Regions from separate parts of the Carnobacterium iners genome, predicted to be linked through region 2. Evidence: predicted binding sites of a transcription regulator. Region 2 holds the regulator's gene; the other holds the start of a gene.
The links. The regulator NrdR, encoded in region 2, represses ribonucleotide reductase genes. The targets are predictions, from matches to a motif close to ACACNATATATNGTGT.
Positions count from the first base shown of each region.

Region 1: the regulator NrdR is predicted to act here: its motif matches at 2,859-2,874, upstream of nrdH (glutaredoxin-like protein NrdH).

Region 1 covers NZ_FXBJ01000002.1:2,044,866-2,052,729, forward strand. The annotation lists gene nrdE (class 1b ribonucleoside-diphosphate reductase subunit alpha) at 1-2,111, opposite strand, end outside; gene nrdI (class Ib ribonucleoside-diphosphate reductase assembly flavoprotein NrdI) at 2,104-2,469, opposite strand; gene nrdH (glutaredoxin-like protein NrdH) at 2,466-2,699, opposite strand; tRNA gene B9Y54_RS09770 (tRNA-Arg) at 3,180-3,253, shown strand; gene B9Y54_RS09775 (ABC transporter ATP-binding protein/permease) at 3,535-5,613, opposite strand; gene B9Y54_RS09780 (TetR/AcrR family transcriptional regulator) at 5,699-6,355, opposite strand; partial or broken gene B9Y54_RS09785 (IS4 family transposase) at 6,619-7,266, opposite strand; gene B9Y54_RS09790 (MerR family transcriptional regulator) at 7,594-7,864, opposite strand, start outside.
Region 2 covers NZ_FXBJ01000002.1:2,350,466-2,358,329, forward strand. The annotation lists gene thrS (threonine--tRNA ligase) at 12-1,949, opposite strand; gene dnaI (primosomal protein DnaI) at 2,347-3,273, opposite strand; gene B9Y54_RS11300 (replication initiation and membrane attachment family protein) at 3,274-4,719, opposite strand; gene nrdR (transcriptional regulator NrdR) at 4,745-5,224, opposite strand; gene coaE (dephospho-CoA kinase) at 5,399-6,001, opposite strand; gene mutM (DNA-formamidopyrimidine glycosylase) at 6,018-6,872, opposite strand; gene polA (DNA polymerase I) at 6,907-7,864, opposite strand, start outside.

The sequences.
Region 1 (7,864 bases), 310 kb from region 2:
TAATAAATGGATTTAATCCCTTTGCGCCAAGCATAATGACGTAAAATATTTAAATCACGAGTAGTTTGTTTAGTCGTACGTCCCTCTTTCCATTCATACATACCTTCTGGAATTTCCGAACGCATAAATAAAGTTAAGCTCATTCCTTGATCAATGTGTTTTTGGGCTGCTGCATAGACATCAATAACACGACGCATATCAATATCATAAGCAGACTTATAATAAGGCAGTGTTTCATTAGATAAGAATGGTGCTGGATAATACGTTTTCCCTGTTTTCTTTTCTTGACGTTCTTCAATTAGACGAGTAATTGGATGCAAACTTGCTGATGTTTCATTCACGTAACTTATAGACCCAGTTGGGGCCACAGCTAAACGATTCTGATGATACAACCCGTCAGTCATAACAGCTGACTTAAGATTCAACCAATCTTCTCTAGTAGGAACAGATAACGTATCAAATAAACCTTTAATCTTTTCACTTTCAAATACATAGTCACTTTGAATGTAGTCATTAAAATAGTCTCCTGTTGCGTAAGAAGATTTTCCAAAATTATAGAAAGTTTCTTGACGCTCTTTTGCTATTCTATTGCTGGATTGTAATGTATAGTAATTTAACATCATAAAATATACATCTGTAAATTCTACTGACTCAGGTGAACCATATTCTATTTGGTTTAAGGCCAAGAACGTGTGGAGTCCCATAGCACCGAGACCAATAGTATGGTATTTATCATTTCCATTTTTAATAGAGGGTACAGCAGCAATACTGGATTGATTGGTTACCATTGTTAGTGCACGAACCATTGCATCAACAGAATGGCCAAAATCTTTTGCCTTCATTAAGTTAACAATGTTTGTAGATCCTAGATTGCAACTAATATCTGTTCCTAGTTTTTCGTAAGTTTGATCATCCTTAATTATTGAAGGATCTTGGATTTGTAGTATCTCACTACATAGATTACTCATCGTAATTGTTCCATGAATCGGATTTTCTCGGTTAGCAGTATCAATATTGATGATATAAGGATAGCCAGACTCTTGTTGCAATTTGGAGATTTCATTCTCTAATTCACGTGCACTAATTTTTGATTTACGGATTTCTTCATTATTTACCATATTTTCATATTCTTTTGTAATATCTACATAAGCAAAAGGACGATTGTAAATACGCTCGACATCGTATGGACTAAACAAATACATTTGCTCATCGCGAGCTGCAAGTTCATAAAATTTATCCGGTACTACTAGGCCAAGTGACAAGGTTTTGACTCGTACTTTTTCGTCAGCATTCTCTTTTTTTGTTGATAGGAAAGAAACAATATCTGGATGGAAAACATTTAAATAAACCGCACCTGCACCGTTTCTTTGGCCTAATTGGTTAGAATAACTAAAACTATCTTCTAATAATTTCATTACAGGTATGACACCACTTGAAGCATTTTCAATTTGCTTAATTGGATCTCCTGCAGCACGCAAGTTCGTTAGGTTTACACCGACACCCCCACCGATACGAGATAATTGCAACGCACTATTTATAACACGTCCAATACTATTCATATCATCTGTTGCTTGAACTAAAAAACAAGAAACAAATTCGCCACGTCTCTTACGTCCAGCATTTAAAAAAGTTGGCGTTGCTGGTTGATAACGTTGATTGATAATTTCGTCAGCAATAGTACGTGCGACTTCTTTATCTCCACCCGCTAGGTAAAGTGCATTAAACACAACGCGATCTTCATAACGCTCTAAAAAGCGCTCTCCATCATTTGTTTTCAAAGCGTATTGAGTATAAAATTTAAAAGCAGACATAAAAGAACGAAAACGGAATTTCCGACTATAAATGTCTTCAAATAATTCTTTTACAAAAGCCCGATCATATTGATTGATAAATTCTTCTTCAATATAATCTTCTTCAATCAAATAATCTAATTTTTCATCTAATGTATAAAAGAAAACTGTATTTGGATTAACAAATTCTAAGAAATAAGCACGTACTGCTTCACGATCTTTTCTCAACGGAATAGACCCATTAACTGGACGATTTAATTCGTTGTTTAATTTAAAATACGTTATATCTTTTGGCTTGGTTGCTAATACTGGTTTATCCAAGTTCTTTCACCGCTTTCTTTAATTTTCGGACATCTTCTTCATTTCCTTGAAATTCAAAAGTATGCAATAAAGGAACATCATATTTTTCAGCTAAGTCTTTTGCTGTAAAAGCAAATAGTTTCCCAAAATTTAAATTACCTCCACCAGCTACACCTTTGAAATAGGATAGGTTGCTTCCTGTTTCAATAAAATCATTCATTATTTCAGTCGCTTCAATTTCATAAGTAGGAACAACTGCTATAAATGGTTCTTCAATAAAAATATAAGGATTCGTAAGAGTAACCTCCAACAAATCCATATCAAGCTTATGAACAAACTTTTTGGTCTGCCCTGTTAAGGACATATAAACTATTTTCATACTAATAAATCTAAAAGATCAGGACGAAAACCATTAAATGCTTCTTTACCCTTAACTGAAATAACTGGAACAGAAGTAAACCCTAATTGTTTTACTTCTTCTAGTGCAACCTCAGATTCGAAAATATCTTTTATCATATAGTCAACGCCTTTATCATCTAAATATTTTTTCGTGAAGTTACATTGCATGCAGTTTGGTTTTGAATAAATGATGATTCCGTTATGATCCATATTAATTGCCCCTTTAAATTATAGTGTTGGTTTTGAAGTTATAATTATTTTAGTAGCTACAACTTCTTTCTACTTCTAATATCTTACACAATATTTAGTTATTTTACAATCATAACGTATACCATATATAGATGTCACTTATATTCACAAAACGTTTACCCACTATATATAGTAATTCTTTGTGAAATAGCCAAGTCTGTTAAAACCAAACATTTATCCGGTTTCAACCCTCTTTATCTTCTTCTTTTCACAATAATGGAAAAAATTAATTTTATTTTATATTCAATTCAAATACAAATAATACTTTAAGAATATAGCTTTTATATTTCATTCAAGAAAATAAAAAAAGTTGATTAAATTAATTTAAAACCCACATGTGAATAACCTAACATGAGTGTTTAAAGAAAATGAAATTTAAATACAAAATAGCGTTGACTTTTTATTCATTTTCCCATATAATAAACTCTGTTGTTAAGAAATGTCTCAGTAGCTCAGCTGGATAGAGCATTCGCCTTCTAAGCGAACGGTCGGGAGTTCGAACCTCTCCTGAGACGTAAGTTTTTAATCTTTAATCTAGTTTTTATTTACTATAAATGCCTATTTATAAGTATTTCCTCTACATATAATGATTTTTTAAGCTAAACGTATATTAGAACAAACAAAATAAGAAAAGTACTCACGTTTTGTGAGTATTTTTTTTATTTGTTATTTTTAGTTTTACATATTTATGTATACTTTAATGATTTTTATACAAAAAATAGCCTGACCAATAAATTGGTAGACTATTTTCTTCTTTTATATCCTTGATTCAAAAATAGTAATTATCAATTAATACCTATCCTCTTCTTAATGCTTCTACAGGATCTAATTTAGCTGCTTTACTTGCTGGTAACAGACCTGCTAATACACTAATGAGAACACTGACAAGAATACCCGCTACCGCAAACGCTGGAGTCATATGAAGAACAGTCGCATCAAATATTCTTTCGACAAAAATATTTCCAACAAAAGATAATCCTACTGCCAGTCCTACACCGAGAATACCACTAAATAATCCAATTAAAAATGATTCAGAAACAAATATTCTTCTAATATCTTTTCTACGACCACCGATAGCTTTGATAACACCAATTTCTTGAGTCCGTTCTACAACAGAAATATAAAGAACAGTTAGTATCATGATTGCAGATACCAGCAAGGAAATACCTGCTACACCCGTTAGAATATACGTAAAGATATCTAACATTTGACTAAAAATATCTGTCAGAATATCGGCAGAAGAACCAGCGTAACCTAATTCTTTCACTTGATTTTTAATTTCTTTTGTAAATTCTTCAGACTCAGAAGTAAGATAAAGAACATTTGCTTCTATATTTTTATCTGATTCTTTATTCAAAGCTTCAAAAGTTTCCATCGTCATAAACACAGAATCAAAGATGCCTGCTGGACCAGCTGAGTCTCCAGGGCTAAAGATACCACTGATCGTATACATACTCTCTAATGTATCCTCACCAGTATCAATTTTCACACTAATTTCCTCACCAATCATATCAGCTGGATTAGTTTTTATGCTTGTTGCAAGACCTTCTGTAATTAAAACCTCGTTATTTTTAGGTAATTCTCCAAAAATAATATTAGAAGACGTAATATCTGGTGATACAGTACCAAAGTTCATATACGTATAGCTCTCATCTTCAAATTCTATTGCATTTTTAGTGAAAGAAAAAGAAGTAAATCCTTCTGTAACATTCTTAACATTTTTAATTTCTTCAAGCTCTTTACTATTTTCTTCTTCAAATGGTAACTTCGCTCCTGTACCTGGTGGGCCAGCAAACTCTACTTCTGAATTTTGACTGCCAGCACTATTTTCTCCGGGTAGACCAGGGACTGGTTCGCTAATTTTACTTTTTTCAGCTTCTTTTTCTTCTTGTTCTTTTTTAGCTTTTTCAGACTCTGTTGCATCCGTCATAGACGCCTCAATAACTAAAGGATTAACATTCTCATTCATTGTTTCGGTTAAGTAATCATTAACGCCTCTACCTAAAGATAACATCAAAACGATACTCATAATTCCAATACTGCCGCCTAATGCAATCAATACATTTCTACCTAATTTTTCTTTCATATTTAAAAGAGCCATTCGAATAGCTGAAAAAATAGATAAATTTTTATTTATCTGTTTCTCATCAAGTGAACGTAGACTAAAGCTAGTTTCTACTTCTTTCAAAGGTCCTGTTTGTTTATCGTCTATAATTTCACCATCGGCGATGGTTACAACTCGGCTAGATCTTTCTGCTACTCGCTCTGAGTGTGTTACAAGTATTACTAATTTTCCACCTTTTGCAATCTGTTGGATAATATCAAGAACTTGTTCGCTTGTTTCGGAATCTAACGCTCCTGTTGGCTCATCTGCAATAATAATATCAGGATCATTTACTAATGCTCTAGCAATAGCAACACGTTGCTTTTGACCTCCAGATAATTGCTCAGGCTTTTTATTGTACTGTTCCTTCAAACCTAATTGATCTAATATCGTTTTTGCTCGCTCCATGCGAGTTTCTTTGTCTACATTAGATAATGTCATCGCTAATGTGACATTGTCTAAAATTGAGAGATGAGATACGAGATTAAAACTTTGAAAAACAAATCCTATTTTCTCTTTATGGTACTGCACCATTTGTTTTTCCGTATAGCTCCCAATATTTTTTCCCTCTACTAAAATTTCCCCATCAAATTTTGAATCAAGTCCACCAAAAAGATTCATCAAAGTAGATTTTCCACTACCCGATTCTCCAATAATAGATACTAACTCACCTTTTTCGAATGATAAATCAACATCTTTCAAGGCATGGAACTGTTTGTCATCTCCAATTGGGTAATATTTGTTCAATTTTTTTACTTCTAAAAAAGCCATTATTTTATCATTCCTTCCGTTTATTCCAAAGTGAGCAATCACTCATTTAGTCATTCTAAAATTATAATTATATTGATTCTCATTGTCAAGTTATTGCTTCGGGAGTCAGTCCTTTTATTAAGAAGGTAATCATATTTTCCATCTCTAATGCTTTCTCTTCCTCTGTAGCAGGAATTAATTCGACGGTTATGACAAAAGTCATTAGGGTTCCTGCAAGAAATCGAAATAGTTCCTTATTCGGTAAATTTACAACTTGCTTTTTCTTTTTATAATAATCTAATACTTCATTTATTTCTTTAACTATATCTTTTGGAATTAACGTCATAAGATTTTTACGCATATCTTCTTGATAGATAAACTCCATATAAAGAATTTTAAAGACTTTGATATTATCTCCGGCATAGGTTGTTTTTTCTTCTAATACTTCTCTCAAAAAAATCGGGAAAGGATAAGCTTCGATATTTTGTTTGACTAAAGCTAATTGGTCTTTCCACTCTTGTGCTAGTGTGTGTTTTAAAAGAGGAATTAACGTTGCATACAATAAGTTTTCTTTCGAACCAAAATGTTTAAAGATTGTTCCTTCTGCTACGTTGGCAGCTTTTGCAATATCTTTTGTCGAAGTATTTGAATAGCCTTTACAAGAAAATAATTCTAAACTTGCTTTAAGAATATCTATCATTTTTGGAGTTAAACTTTTGTTATCTCGAATACGTTTTTCAAATAAGATAAGTATTGAGTCCATTTCATTTACCTCTTTCCATAGAATTTATTTAAAATCACTAGTGTTGTATAAACATAGTTTGATTGACCTAATTTCTTATTTTTCTGAAAAAAGGCAAAAAAAGGTAATTCTTACGCAAGAGATGACTATTTCCAGAAAATTTTGCTTCTTCAATTGATTCCGTTACCGACTAACACCCTTTCTTTAAAGATCTAAGTCGGTATCAAAAGGTTAAACCCTTCTTCTGTCGGTTGAAATAACAGATAACGAAAAAATCGTTTGATTTAAAAAACAGACTGTTTACTTTTTATTTTCAACTTAATCAAATAGGTTAAAAAACTGGCAATCATGGCTAAAGCCAATTGATTGACAACCCCTTTTTCACTTCTCGAAAAAAACTTTTTAATCGTCATGTGTTGCTTAATAGGCTTAAAGAACCGTTCTATTTGCCAACTTGCTTGATACATTTCTGCAATATCAGTAGGGGAGCAGTCAAAACGATTTGTAATAACCTGAAGAGTTTCCCCCTTTTTATCTTGAACAGCTACTAAACGAAATCTAGACATTAGAGAGTTCTGATCACCTAATGCGGCCATTTGGTCGCTGAGAATGGACTCACTTTTGGAAGCTACTAATGGTTCTAAAACACGAACTTTTGCATTCTTTTTGATTCTTGTCACAAAGAAGTCGCCCTGCCAGTGCATCGTGTCTAACCCTTTAAAATCAAGGTCTCCGTGATCAAACACATCAGTCGCTTCAGGTTGTTTAATCAATACTTCTAACTGACTTGTATCGTGCTCGACGGCGTTAGTCAACGTAAAATCATCTGGGCAAAGAGGCTCATTATCCATAAAGCAGAGTTTTAAATGAAGCTTAACTCCTAATTTTGTTTTATGAAAATCAGCCCCTTGATAAAGATTTTGGTTAAGTGAAAACGTTGAAGAGTTCTAAAGAAACTAAGTTTCTTATGGTATTTATCAAAATCAAATTTTTTTGAATAGGGCTTGGTAAACAATCTAACTTAGTGGAAGAAAACCATTTATTAAAAGCAGAATTATTTTATACTTATCCATAAATTAGGCCCTTTTTATTGGTCTTGGATGAGTCATCTGAGTTCAGTATAAAGGACTTTTTTCGTCTATTGGAATAATATAAACAAATTTATAAAACAAATAATGTTTCATGCAACACTAGTGATTTTAAATGTATAATTATTTTTTTAATTTTTAAATTTGTATCCTTAAATAAAATTTTTTAACTTAAAAAAAACGATTGGGATCAATAAGATTAGACTTGTTACCAGGATTATAACCACTAATAGATAGAAACTCTGAATGTAAAATACGTCTGACATCGTCATCGGTTAAGGCAGGATTGTTTTTTTGTTTATTATTAGTCAATGGCTTTTCTACTTTTTTAAATTCATAGATTCGTTTAATACCCGCCATATTAATTCCTTCAGCTATATAATCTTTTATTTCAAGAAGTGCATCAACATCATTTAACGAAAACATTCTGCGATTGCCTTCA
Region 2 (7,864 bases):
TTTGTAAACTACTACCGACTAAAATTATTAATTTCTACCATCACTTTCTCTAAGTACTCTTTTAAATCAAGTACTTGGGTAGTTTTTTCACCGTATTTACGGACAGCAACTGATCTATTTGCTAATTCATCATCACCTACAACTAATTGGTAAGGAATTTTTTGTGTTTGTGAAGCACGAATTTTATAACCCATTTTTTCATTTCGATCATCGACTTCAACACGCATACCAAGTGACGCCATTTTATCTTTGATTTCATATGCATAGTTAGAATGAAGGTCTAGGTTAACCGGAATAATCGTTGCTTGTACAGGTGCTAACCAAGTAGGGAAAGCTCCTTTGTATTCTTCTATTAGATAAGCGACAAACCTTTCCATTGTTGAAACAATTCCACGGTGGATAACAACAGGACGATGATTATTTTCTCCATCTTCTCCAACATAAGTTAAATTAAATCTTTCAGGCAATAAGAAATCTAATTGAATAGTAGAAAGTGTTTCTTCAAGACCTATAGCTGTTTTTACCAACACATCTAGTTTTGGACCATAAAAAGCTGCTTCTCCTTCGGCTTCAAAATAATCTAATCCTTTTTCGTCCATTGCATCTTTAATCATTTTTTGGGCTTTTTCCCACATTGCATCATCATCAAAATATTTATCTGTATTATTTGGATCTCTATAACTCAAACGAAAACGGTAATCAGTGATATTAAAATCTTCGTAGACTGCTAACATTAACTCAATTGTACGAAGGAATTCTTCTTGAATTTGGTCAGGACGTACAAACGTATGGCCGTCGTTTAAAGTCATTTCACGTACTCGTTGCAAACCAGAAAGTGCACCACTTTTCTCATAACGGTGCATTTGCCCTAATTCAGCGATTCTAATTGGCAACTCGCGGTAACTATGAACATCATTCTTATATACTATCATGTGATGTGGGCAGTTCATTGGGCGCAATACAAGCATTTCTCCCTCACCCATATCCATTGGCGGAAACATGTCATCGTGATAGTGATCCCAATGGCCAGAAGTTTTATATAAGTTTACATCAGCTAAAACGGGCGTATAAACGTGTTGGTAACCTAGACTAATTTCACGATCTGTGATGTATCGTTCGACTATCCGCCGGATTGTTGCGCCTTTTGGAAGCCAGAAGGGTAATCCAGAACCTACTTCAGGTGAGATCATAAATAAATCTAGTTCTTTTCCTAATTTACGGTGGTCACGTAACTTAGCTTCTTCGCGCATTTGTAAAAACTCTTTTAAAGCTTTTTTATCAAAGAAAGCTGTCCCATAAATACGTTGCATCATCTTATTATCTGAGTTGCCTCTCCAATAAGCTCCAGCAAGGGACAATAGTTTAAAGACTTGTATTCTGCCGGTCGTCGGAACATGAACACCTCGGCATAAATCAACAAAGTCCCCTTGAGTGTAAACAGCAATGATTTCATCTTCGGCTAGAGCTGTTATTAACTCTACTTTATAGGGATCGTCTTTAAACAGATTAAGTGCTTCGGCACGAGTTAATTCTTTACGTACGATTGGATTATTTTCTTTGACAATTGTCATCATCTCTGCTTCGATACGGGGTAAATCTTCTTCGGTAATCGGTGTTTTTGTATCTGTGTCATAATAAAATCCTGAGTCAATTGCAGGGCCTACACCAAATTTAATATCCGGATACAATCTTCTTAATGCGTTTGCCATTAAATGAGCACTTGAGTGGCGGATAATTTGTAGTGCATCTTCATGATCAGGAGTAATAATTTCTAATGTTCCATTTTCTTCTAATGGTTGACTGTAATCTACAAGTTCCCCATTAAATTTTCCTGCTAAACCTTTCTTTGCTAAACCTTCACTGATGCTTTCAGCCACATCTCTTGTAGAAACACCGATTGGCATATTTTTTTCTGCACCATCGGGTAAACTAATTTTAATTTCTGACATAATCTTGTTCCTCCAATTCATTTATATTAAAAAAAGTAAAAAAAGTCCCTTTTATGCTAATTGCTTAACATAAAAGGGACGATAAAGTCGTGGTTCCACCCAAGTTCAGAATCCTATAGAAATATAAACAATCGTTCATACTCTAGAATTCACTCTTAGCTGATAACATTAGCTAAATGACCTCTGCTAATTAAAACTAGTTCACAGTGGCACTCAAAAGGGGTAAAAATAAGAACTATTCAGGAAAATTCCAGCCATGTTTTCCTTCTCTAATGGAACGTTTTCTTATTCTCTTATCTTTTTCAAAGATTTAATCTATTTTTATAATTAAACCAGATTTTACAAATTAAATCAAGTTAATAACAAGTTTTTCCCAACTAATAAAGAAAAAATTTTTTTAAGATAGTCTACGATTTCTACCTGTCATTTCTAATTCTTTAGACAAATACTTTATGCGTTCCATAATGCGTTGTGCCTTTAGTGGCTCGTCTTCACCTCTTTGTGTCACTCTCAAGTGTTCTTCTCCTAAGTGCTTCATATCAAGATTAGAAGAAAAGAAAGTTGGCAATTGTTCTTGCATCCGGTATTGCAAAATAACGCCTAAAACATCATCTCTTATCCAGCTAGACATTGAATCTGCACCAATATCGTCTAGCATCAGAATAGGAGATTTTTTTACAGCTTCTAATTTCTCACCTGTTGTATTCTGACTAATAGCTTGCTTCATTTCGACTGCAAAAGAAGGAAAATGCATCAAGGTTGTCGGGTACCCTTTTTCTGCTAATTCATGGGCAATTGCACCTAATAAAAAAGATTTCCCAACACCAAATGCTCCATAAAGGTAAAGTCCCTGATGAAAGCCTTTAGGATTCTTTAAATATTCTCCAATAAAATCAAAAGCAGCATTAATCGCATCTTCACGCATGTCGGTATTGTGAAATTGATCAAATGTTGCTGTTCTAACATCTTTAGGCATATCCATTGAGTGAATACGAGCTTTAATGGCTTGTTCTTTTTGTTTAGCAATCAGCTCAGCTGTAGGCACGTAAGAAACGGCTATAAAGTGATAGTTCATAATTAATTGGGGCTTATAGCCCGGAGCCATCATTCCGGCTTTTTCTCGGTATTTTTTCTTCTCATTTACAAATTCATACAAGTTTGCATAACTCTTCATTATTGATTCTTGGGTGAGTATTTCTTCATTTTTTTTAATAAAGTCTTGAACATCTCTATCGTTTAATACTTCTTGAATGAGCTTTTCGTATTGTTCAGAAAGATTTCGATCCTTCAACATTTTCGTCAGATTTTTACCCATATCTTCCATTTATTCTTCACCTTCTTTTCCAAAGCTTTGAATTTTTTTCAATCTATCACTAAAAGCCTGCTTTTTTTCTTCACTCATTGGTTTTTCAACTTTTTCTACATTACCTTCTTTAGCCCATTCAGGAAGGGTTTCTGTTCTTATCTTATTAGTCTTTCCATAATTAGAGGAAGGAAAATTTGTATACTGTTTTCTTTGAGCTTGTTGTTGTTTTTCTGCATTTTCTTGATACATTATCTTTACTTTTTCAAGCGCCATTTCAGGAGAAACGACATCATTTTGAGCCCAATCATTTGAAATTTTATAAGCTAAACTTTTTTCAAAAATCGGATTATTTCTAATGACTAATACATAATGGATTAAGATATTAATAACAGATGCTGGCAAGTTAGCTTTACTAAGTATTTCTCGTAAAGTCCATTCTTCGTTATTTGTTACATAACCACCTTTTTGTTCTTTGATAGATGTCATAAATTCATATGGACTAATTCCTTCACTAGCCTCTATCAAATAAATGTCATCATCCGTTAAGCCTTGCTGTTTTAAATAACTCTTACGTTTTTTACGTTCATTTTGGTTGGCTTGAATATCTTTTTCAACAACATCTTCTAGCTTAACTTTTTCTTTCTTCACATTATGGTATTGGCGATACACAATGTTTTTTAATTTACGTTCATCAATATTTCCTGTATCAATATTACTAGCTTCTAAAACATATTGTTGCATATCTAATTCGTTGATTCCATACATTGTATGCAAAACAAGCATAGTAGATTCTAATTCTTTAGTAATGGCTGAACGGTTAACATAATGTTTGTTGAGACCAGTATAAAAAAACTTGAAATCAAATGTTTGCGTACCGATTTCTGGTCCTTTAGCCGGCGTTTCTCCTACTAATTCGATAGATTCTTCAAATAATTTTTTTTCTTGTTTCAATAAATTCGCATCGAAATGATAGACATCTAAAAACGATTTTGTAATTTCTTCGTATTTCTCTTTATCAAATGAAGCAATTGCAAATCGACTTCTTAAATCTTTAAATTTACGTTCTCCAACGGTTTCAAAAAGGAGTAAACTTAATAGGTCGTCTCTAAAAAAGGTTGCGCTAGATTGAGGCGCGAGCAACTCGTAGATGTATACTTTTCCTGATTGTGAGCCTTTAAGATAACTTTTTAATAATCCAATTGCTTCTAACTTAATTCTTGCTTGATATAATTCAGGAATACCAATATTTAATAATGTCAGTAATTCCGAATGTAGAATACCATTACTCCAATACGTTTCTTCACCAACTTCTGTCCATAATGTCATATAAAGACTGTACGCATTAGAACCAATTAAAGGTTGATATAAAAATGTAAGAACTTTTTGGTCTACATCCGAAAGTTGGGCATTTTGTCGGACCATAAATCCATCTTTAGGACTCATATTTTTCCACGGATAGTTCAAATGCCTTCACCCCTTTCGAGTTCTTTCAATGTTCGCTAGATTTTTTTTCAGACTTCTTTTTTTCAAGTTCATGTAGTTCAGTTAAAAAGACACTCATGTCTTTATATTGGCGATAAACGCTTGCAAAGCGAATATACGCTACCTCATCAATTTCAACTAATTTTTCCATGATATATTCACCAATAATTGCTGAAGAAATTTCATTTTCTCCAAGACTTCTAATTTTATTTTCTACTTCATCCACGATTTTTTCTACTTGCTCTATTGCGACTGGTCGCTTTTCACACGAACGAATAATACCTCGTAGTATTTTCCCACGGTTAAATTCTTCTCTTGTTCCATTCTTTTTGATGACAAGTAATGGTGCTTGTTCTACTCTTTCAAAAGTTGTAAATCGAAAGCTACAAGCTTCACATTCTCTTCTCCTACGAATAGCCCGCCCATCATCAGCAGGGCGACTATCGACAACTCTAGAACCATTATTTTGACAGCGTGGACATTGCACTATTCATCATCCTTTTTTATGATTTTCTTTGAAAGATTATTATTTGATTGTAATATAGCTTTATTATAACACAGCTCGTAAAGAGGTTAAATAAAAGAAGCCATCCCTATTTTCACAACACTTTAATAAAAAGAATGAACAGGTCTAACTTGTCCATTCTCTCTTTTATTACTCTTATTCAATTAAGTTTTTCTCTTTTAACCAATCTTCTATTTGTTTTTGTGTGTTTTCAACGGAATAATTATTATCAATAATTTTATCTGCTCTTTTTATTTTATTTTTAAGAGGTAACTGTGTTTTAATTCTTATCTCGGCTGCCTCTTTAGTTACTTTATCACGCTTCATTAGTCGCTCTAATTGTACCTCTTTTGTCGTTACAACTACCATAACACTATCAACTTCTGATAAGTAATCCCTTTCATATAGCAAGGGGATATCTAGAACAATTAGTGGAGGACTTATTTTAAGATAATCGATGATTTGGTTTGAAATCCATTTGCGTATATATTCTTCTAAAATACCATTGAGGGTGGCTAATTGTTTTTCATCATAAAACACAATAATCCCTAAAGCTTTCCTATTAAGCGTCCCGTCTGAATTAAGAATGCTCTCACCAAAATGTGCTACAATTTTTCTCAATCCATCTGTACCTGGCTCAACAATAATTCTTGAACCAATATCTGCATCAACAACTGGAATCTTTAATTTTTTAAAGTAATTACTTGCTGTAGATTTACCTGTTGCTATTCCTCCTGTTAAACCTAGGATAACTGCCATAAAAAACACCCTTTCTCTAAGATCGAGGCAAACTATTTTTCGTCGTTAATTTTTGACAATTTGTACATATATGAGTACCTCTTTGTGCTACTTTTATTTTTTTTATAGGAGTACCACAATTGGTGCACGGCTCATTTGTTTTTCCGTAGACGTGCAATTCAACTTGAAAGTTGCCTACTTTCCCCAAGGCATGTTTATAGCTTCTAATTGTTGTCCCACCAGCTAATACTGCTTTTCTAAGAACATCTATGATAGACTGATGAAGTTGCTCTACTTCTTTAGGTCTCAGTGAATGAGCTGGTCTAAGCGGATGAATTTCAGCTTCAAATAAAGCTTCATCTACATAGATATTTCCTAATCCAGCGACAACTTTTTGTTCTAATAAAAGAGGTTTGATGGCTCTGCTTTTTTGTTTCAATATCTTTTTGAAAAAAGTCAAATCAAATGTTTCTGAAATTGGCTCAGGTCCAATCGTCTTCAATCCAGCTACTGTGAATTCTTCTCCTTTTGGAACTAACGTCATTCTTCCAAATTTTCGCACATCTAAATAGCGTAAATCTCGACCATCTGATAAATGAAACACGATATGTGTATGTTTTTTTAATGGTTCGTTTGTTTCAGAAACTTCATATTTGCCTTCCATTCTCAAATGGCTAATCATACTCCAATGACTAAAATTAAATAATAAATATTTTCCTCTTCTATTAATATCAATAATACGATTGCCTATTAACTGAGAAGCAAAATCTTCACTATGAATTTCTCCTGAAATAATTCGATCCCAGTAAACATCTACTCCAATGATGGTGCTTCCTTTGACAAGTTTCAATAAGCCTTGCCTAACTGTTTCAACCTCTGGTAACTCTGGCACTGTCTTCGACCTCTTCTTTCTGATGATTTATTTCTTATTTTGAATCATACCAACTATCTCCGCTACTACTGTCTACTTTCAATGGGACATTTAGAGCAACGGCATTTTCCATTACTTCAGCAACTAATTTTTCAAGAAGAGGAATTTCAGATTCTGGTGCTTCAAAAATTAGTTCATCATGAACCTGTAACAACATAGTAGCTTTTAATCCTTCTGTTTCCAAACGTTTATCCATTTCAATCATCGCTACTTTAATGATATCAGCCGCACTTCCTTGAATCGGAGTGTTCATGGCCGTTCTTTCTGCAAACGAACGCAAATTAAAATTACGTGAATTTATATCAGGCAAATAGCGTCTTCGATGGAATAATGTTTCAACATATCCTTTTTCTTTCGCTTCGCGGACGATATCTTCCATATAAATTTTTACACCCGGATACTTATCGAAGTACGTATCAATAAATAGTTGAGCTTCTTTACGACTAATATCTAAGTTTTTCGATAGTCCATAATCACTAATGCCATATACTATCCCAAAGTTAACGGCTTTAGCTTGGCTACGCATTGCCGGTGTTACATCTTCTTGCTTTTCAATGCCAAATACTCTCATTGCTGTACTGGCATGAATGTCTTGCCCTTCAATAAAAGCTTCTTTTAAATGATCATCATCTGAAATATGTGCTAATACACGCAGCTCTATTTGTGAATAATCGGAAGCAAATATCTTCCAACCTTCATGACTCGGAACAAAAGCTTGTCTTACCTTACGTCCTTCTTCTAGTCTAATAGGGATATTTTGTAAATTAGGATCTATCGAACTCAGTCTTCCTGTTTGAGCAATAGTTTGCATATAGCGAGTATGAATTTTCCCACTATTACCGTGGATAACTTTTAGCAATCCTTCTATATAGGTGGATTGTAATTTCGCTATTTGCCTATATTCTAAAATATCTTCAACAATAGGCGCTTGATCTCTTAATTGTTCTAATACG